Linked DNA regions of Azoarcus sp. CIB. The protein of the gene in region 2 interacts with the protein of the main gene of each other region in a pairwise test. Links are inferred from orthologs where the notes say so. Each region holds a gene or a part of one and is shown on either strand. Other genes may lie near its edges.

Region 1 (3,015 bases), 870 kb from region 2 along the record:
TGGTAGAGAACGATGTCGAGCATGTCAGACCGGCGATGGAGTACGCGCAACGACCCGGTTCACTACGCGGGCTGCGCCGTGCGATTTTAACGTGCGCGCGAGCTCGTCGAGCGTCGCGCCGGTGGTCATAACGTCATCGACGACCACGACGGTCCTGCCGTCGAACGAGCTATGGCAACGGAAGGCGCCGCGCATATTGCGGCGCCGTTCGAGCCACGGCAGCGAGGCCTGCGGCGCCGTGTCGCGGACGCGCTCGACAGCGGCCGTTTCGAACGGCAGCCCCCAGGCACGGGCGAGCGGCCGCGCGATCTCCGCCGCCTGGTTGAAGCCGCGCTCGCGCAGGCGGCCGGGGTGGAGCGGCATCGGCACCACGACCGCCGGCCCTTGCGGCGGCGTGAACGGCTCCAGCAGGCCGGAGAGGAAGCGCGTCAGCGCCAGCCTCCGTCCGTATTTCAGCGCTTGGACGAGGCGGTCGACCGGGAACACGTAGGGCAAGGCGGCGATGGTTGCATCGAAAGCGGGCTGCGCGCGCTGGCAACTGCCGCAGATCAGGTCTTCGCCGGACGGGATCGCACACACCGGGCACACCGTCGCCAGCCGTGGCAGGCTCGCGCGGCACGCCCCGCAAACCAGCGCGGAGCCAGCCCCCTGGCCGCACACAAAGCACTCGTTCGGCATGAGCCTGGAAGCGAGGATTCGCGCCATCGCCTCCATACGGTGAAGTACGTTTGACAAGTTTTCGCCGAATGAACGAATATGGGAAGCTTCGCATTACATCCCGGAACTGCTTTCATGACAATGACTTCCGCGTGCCGCAACCTCGACACCCAGTCCGCCGCCAACACCGCCGCCCGCAAGCAATGGAGCGTCGCTGAGGCCGAAGCATTGTTCGAACTGCCGTTCATGGATCTTGTTTTCCGCGCCCAGCAGGTACACCGCGAGAACTTCGACGCCAATGCCGTGCAGCGCTCGACGCTGCTTTCGATCAAGACCGGCGGCTGTTCCGAGGATTGCAGCTACTGCTCGCAGTCGGCCCGCTACAAGACGGGCCTCGACCGCCAGCAGCTGATGGCGGTCGCCGAGGTCGTCGAGAAGGCCAAGGCAGCGAAGGCCAAGGGGTCCAGCCGCTTCTGCATGGGCGCCGCGTGGAAGGGCCCGAAGGAGCGCGAACTGGAGACCGTCCTCGCGATGGTGCGCGAAGTGAAGGCGCTGGGCATGGAAACCTGCGTCACCCTGGGCATGCTCAAGGGCGACCAGGCGCAGCAGCTCAAGGACGCCGGCCTCGACTACTACAACCACAACGTCGACACCGCGCCCGAGTACTACGAGAAGGTGATCACGACGCACACCCTCGCCGACCGTCTCGACACCATCGACCAGGTGCGCAATGCCGGCATCAATGTGTGCTCGGGCGGCATCATCGGCATGGGCGAAGGCCGCAGCGGCCGCGCCGGCCTGCTCGCGCAGCTCGCGAACATGGATCGTCCGCCGGAGTCGGTGCCGATCAACAACCTCGTCGCGATCCCCGGCACCCCGCTCGCCGAAGCCGAGAAGCTCGATCCCTTCGAATTCGTGCGCACGATTGCCGCGGCGCGCATCATGATGCCGACCAGCTTCGTGCGCCTGTCCGCAGGCCGCGAGCAGATGAGCGACGAGATGCAGGCCCTGTGCTTCATGGCCGGTGCGAACTCGATCTTCTACGGCGAACGCCTGCTGACGACCGACAACCCCGAAGCCGACCGCGACGAGAAGCTGTTCGCGCGCCTCGGCATTCGTCCGATCTGAGCGCTTCGCAAGGAATGGCCGGCGACGCCGACTTCGCACTCGACCGCAAACTCCTGATCCGGCGCTTCGGGCGCGCGGCGGCAAGCTGCGACGAGGTCGCCGTGCTCGGACGCGAAGTCGCGCGGCGCATGGACGAGCGGCTCGACTACATCCGCCTCGAACCGAAGCGCATCCTCGACCTGGGTTGCGGCACCGGCGCCGACCTCGATACGCTCGTGCGGCGCTTCCCAGCGGCACAACGGCGTCGGCGCAGACTTCGCGCTGCCGATGCTCACCCGCGCGCGCGGCGCGCGCGGCCTGCTCGAGCGCCTGCGCGCACTGGGAAAACCCCAGGGCCCGGCGCTCGCCTGCGCCGACGCAGCGAACCTGCCCTTCGCGCGCGCCAGCATGTCGCTGGTATGGTCCAACCTCATGCTCAACTGGCTCGCCGACCCGCTTCCCGCGCTGCGCGAAGTTCATCGCGTGCTGGAAGTGGACGGCATGCTGATGTTCTCGACGCTGGGCCCGGACACGCTGCGCGAGCTGCGCGCCGCACTGCCCGCCGCGCAGGGCGAGCGCGTGCACCGCTTCATCGACATGCATGACCTGGGCGACGCCCTGGTGCAGGCCGGCTTTTCCGACCCGGTCATGGACATGGAAGTGCTGACGCTGACCTACGCGGACGTCGACGAACTGCTGCGCGACCTGCGCCTGTCGGGCTGCGCCAACGCGAGCGTCGCCCGCCCGCGCGGCCTGTCGGGGAAAGGCGGCTGGGAGGCCGCCCGGCAGACTCTCGAGGCGCTGCGGCGGGATGATCGCCTGCCCGCAACCTTCGAAGTCGTGCAGGGCCATGCGTGGAAGGCCCAGCCCAAGACGACCGAGGACGGCCGCGCCATCGTCCGTTTCCAGCCGCGCCCCGGCAGGGGCTGAGACAGACGTGAGCAGACCGTGCGCGGGGCCGGTGTGGCTCTTCGACCTGGATAACACGCTGCACAACGCCAGCGCGCACATCTTCCCGCACATCAACCTGAGCATGACGGCCTACCTCGTGCGGCACCTCGCGCTGAGCGACGAGGACGCCAACGCACTGCGGGTGCGCTACTGGCGGCGCTACGGCGCGACGCTGACCGGCCTCATGCGCCATCACGGCGTCGATCCGCACCACTTCCTGGCGGAGACGCACCGCTTCGAACGGCTGCACGCGATGATGGTCTTCGACCGCGCGCTCGGTGCGCTGCTGCGCCGCCTGCC
Region 2 (2,963 bases):
CCGTGCCGGCACGCCGCTGCTGGAAATCGTCTCCGAACCCGACATGCGCTCCTCGGCCGAGGCGGTCGCCTACGCCCGCGCGCTCCATGCGCTGGTACGCTGGATCGACATCTGCGACGGCAACATGCAGGAAGGCTCGTTCCGCTGCGACGCCAACGTCTCCGTGCGCCACCCCGGCGGGCCGCTCGGCACGCGCCGCGAGATCAAGAACCTGAACTCCTTCCGCTTCCTGCAGCAGGCCATCGACTTCGAAGTGCAGTGGCAGATCGCCACCATCGAGGACGGCGGCAAGATCCAGCAGGCGACCGTGCTGTTCGATCCCGACACCGGCGAGACGCGCATGATGCGCTCGAAGGAAGACGCCCACGACTACCGCTATTTCCCCGATCCCGACCTGCTGCCACTGGTGATCGCGCCGGAATGGAAAGCGCGCGTGCAGTCGGAGATGCCCGAGCTGCCGGGCGCGATGAAAGCCCGCTTCATCGAGCAATGGGGCCTCTCGGCCTACGACGCGACGACGCTCACCGCCTCGAAGGAAATCGCGTCCTTCTATCAAGCCACCGTCGAAGCCGCCGGCGTGCCGCTCGCCAAGCCCTGCGCCAACTGGGTCATGGGCGATCTCGCCGCCCGTCTCAACAAGGCCGAACTCGACGCTTCCGCGTCCCCGGTCTCGCCCGCCCAGCTCGCCGGCCTCGTGCAGCGCATCGCCGACGGCACCATCTCGAACAACATAGGCAAGAAGGTGTTCGAAGCCCTGTGGAACGGCGAGGGTGCCAGTGCGGACGCCATCATCGAAGCCCAGGGCCTGCGCCAGACCAACGACGCCGGCGCGATCGAGGCAATGATCGACGAAGTCCTCGCGGCGAACCAGAAGTCGGTCGAGGAGTTCCGCGCCGGCAAGGAGAAGGCCTTCAACGCGCTCGTCGGCCAGGTCATGAAGGCGAGCAAGGGCAAGGCCAACCCGGCGCAGGTCAACGAACTGCTGAAACGCAAGCTGGAAGGCTGAACCACCCTCTCACCGCCACACCCTCGGGGGACGCGCGATGTGCCAGCTCCTCGGAATGAACAGCAACGTACCGACGGACATCTGCTTCTCGTTCGCCGGCTTCCAGGCGCGCGGCGGTGCCACCGACGTGCACGCCGATGGCTGGGGCATCGCCTTCTTCGAGGGACGCGGCGTGCGCGTCTTCCTCGACCCCCAGCCCAGCGCCTCGTCGCCGGTCGCGGAGCTGGTGCGCAACTACCCGATCCGCTCGCTCAACGTCATCGCGCACATCCGCAAGGCAACGCAAGGTCAGGTCACGCTCGACAACACCCACCCCTTCCAGCGTGAGCTGTGGGGGAGCTACTGGATCTTCGCGCACAACGGCAACCTGCTCGACTACACGCCGCCCTTCGACGGCCGCTTCCTGCCGGTCGGCAGCACCGACTCGGAGTCCGCGTTCTGCGACATCCTGCAGAACCTCGCCGCCGAATTCCCCGACGGCCCGCCGCCGGCCGAAACCCTGTTCGCGGCGCTGCGCCGGCTCGCGATTCGCATCGGCGCGCACGGTCCGTTCAACTTCCTGCTGTCGAACGGCGAATACCTTTTCGCCCATTGCTCGACAAAACTCACCTACATCATCCGCCAGGCACCATTCGCCACCGCGCACCTCTCTGACCAGGATCTCAGTGTCGATTTCAGCCAGCTCACGACCCCGGCCGACCGCGTCGCCGTAATCGCGACCACGCCGCTGACCGACAACGAGGCGTGGCACGCGATACCGCCCGGCACGCTGCTCGCGTTCCGCCACGGCGCCATCGAGACGCTGGGCGAAGCGACGACCATCGCCGGCAATCCCGCCGCCGGCGCGGGCAGCGTGTAGATTTCGCTTCGCAGCCTCATGCCGAAAGGCTAAAGTCCGACTTTCACCATACCGCCGAAGGGGAAAACCGTGTCCGATTGCCCATTGTGCCTGGCTGCGAACGAGACCCCGGTCTGGCGCGACGGCAGCTGCCGCGTCATCCTCGTCGATGAGCCCGGCTATCCCGGCTTCTGCCGCGTCGTGTGGAACCACCACGTCGCGGAAATGACCGACCTCAACGCCGGCGAGCAGCGCCACCTCCTCAACGTCGTATTCGCGACCGAAGCCGCACTGCGCCAGCTGATGCGCCCCGACAAGATCAACCTCGCGAGCCTCGGCAACATGGTTCCGCACCTGCATTGGCACGTGATCCCGCGCTTCGCCGACGATGCCCACTTCCCGCAGTCGGTGTGGAGCGCGCCGCAGCGCACCGGCGCGCAGCGCGCGGCCCCGCCGCTGGACACCCTCGCCGCGACGCTGGTCGCGATGCTCACCGAACAGACCGCCGGATGACCGCTGCAAGCGCGGACCCAACGCACAACGGAGAACCCATGGGTTATCACGATCCCGTCGACTGCCTGGAGTTGCTGAACAGGCTGCACCCGCTGAACGTCGACGAGACCCACAGACTGCTGTCGGAGATGGTGCAGACGCTGCTGCGCAGCCCGCCGCCACCCGAACAGCAGCTCGAAATCCTCGAAGCAGCGCGTCCGCACATCGCACTCGCCCAGTCCGCGATGGCCGACCGCTATGCCGCCCATCCGCTGCCGCCGGACAGCGTCGAAAACGCAACCCTGCGCAGCGTCGTCGCGCTGTGGCAGGCCATGACCCGGTCCTACGAACGCGTCGCGCGCGCGTGGGGTGCCGAACGCCTGCCGACCGACCAGCGCGCGCTATTGGCGCAGCGGCGCATCCACTACGCGGGCATGGTCCCGCTCGAATACTTCCGTGCCCACCGCTCCATCCCCAAGGGCACGTGGAGCGCGCTGCACGACAGTTACTGCGCGGCCGAGGCGCTCGGCGTCGCCACGATCCGCGTCCCCGATGCACTCAACGACATCTGGAAGGCGCAAAGCCCGGCCGAGGCCTTCGCCGCCGTACTGCTCGTCGACCTCGCCA

The links.
Region 1: the proteins of AzCIB_RS00480 (region 2) and bioB interact in binary tests that used the Escherichia coli proteins (3 or more experiments, as listed by UniProt). The link is inferred for Azoarcus sp. CIB from one-to-one orthologs.

The regions. Positions count from the first base shown.
Region 1 is NZ_CP011072.1:979,737-982,751, reverse strand. Bases 1-2,788 are described here. They hold bioB (biotin synthase BioB), read left to right. Parts: upstream 1-792; coding sequence 793-1,785; downstream 1,786-2,788. Other genes in these bases: AzCIB_RS04310 (pyrimidine 5'-nucleotidase), read left to right, coding at 2,702-2,788; AzCIB_RS04325 (ComF family protein), read right to left, coding at 25-735; AzCIB_RS04330 (tRNA (cytidine(34)-2'-O)-methyltransferase), read right to left, coding at 1-23. Also shown: more of AzCIB_RS04310, read left to right, coding at 2,789-3,015. UniProt on the Escherichia coli protein: Catalyzes the conversion of dethiobiotin (DTB) to biotin by the insertion of a sulfur atom into dethiobiotin via a radical-based mechanism.
Region 2 is NZ_CP011072.1:114,881-117,843, reverse strand. The notes cover bases 219-2,954. They hold AzCIB_RS00480 (class II glutamine amidotransferase), read left to right. Parts: upstream 219-1,043; coding sequence 1,044-1,865; downstream 1,866-2,954. Other genes in these bases: AzCIB_RS00470 (cyclic-di-GMP receptor FimW-related protein), read left to right, coding at 2,396-2,954; AzCIB_RS00475 (HIT family protein), read left to right, coding at 1,935-2,357; gatB (Asp-tRNA(Asn)/Glu-tRNA(Gln) amidotransferase subunit GatB), read left to right, coding at 219-1,006. Also shown: more of gatB, read left to right, coding at 1-218; more of AzCIB_RS00470, read left to right, coding at 2,955-2,963.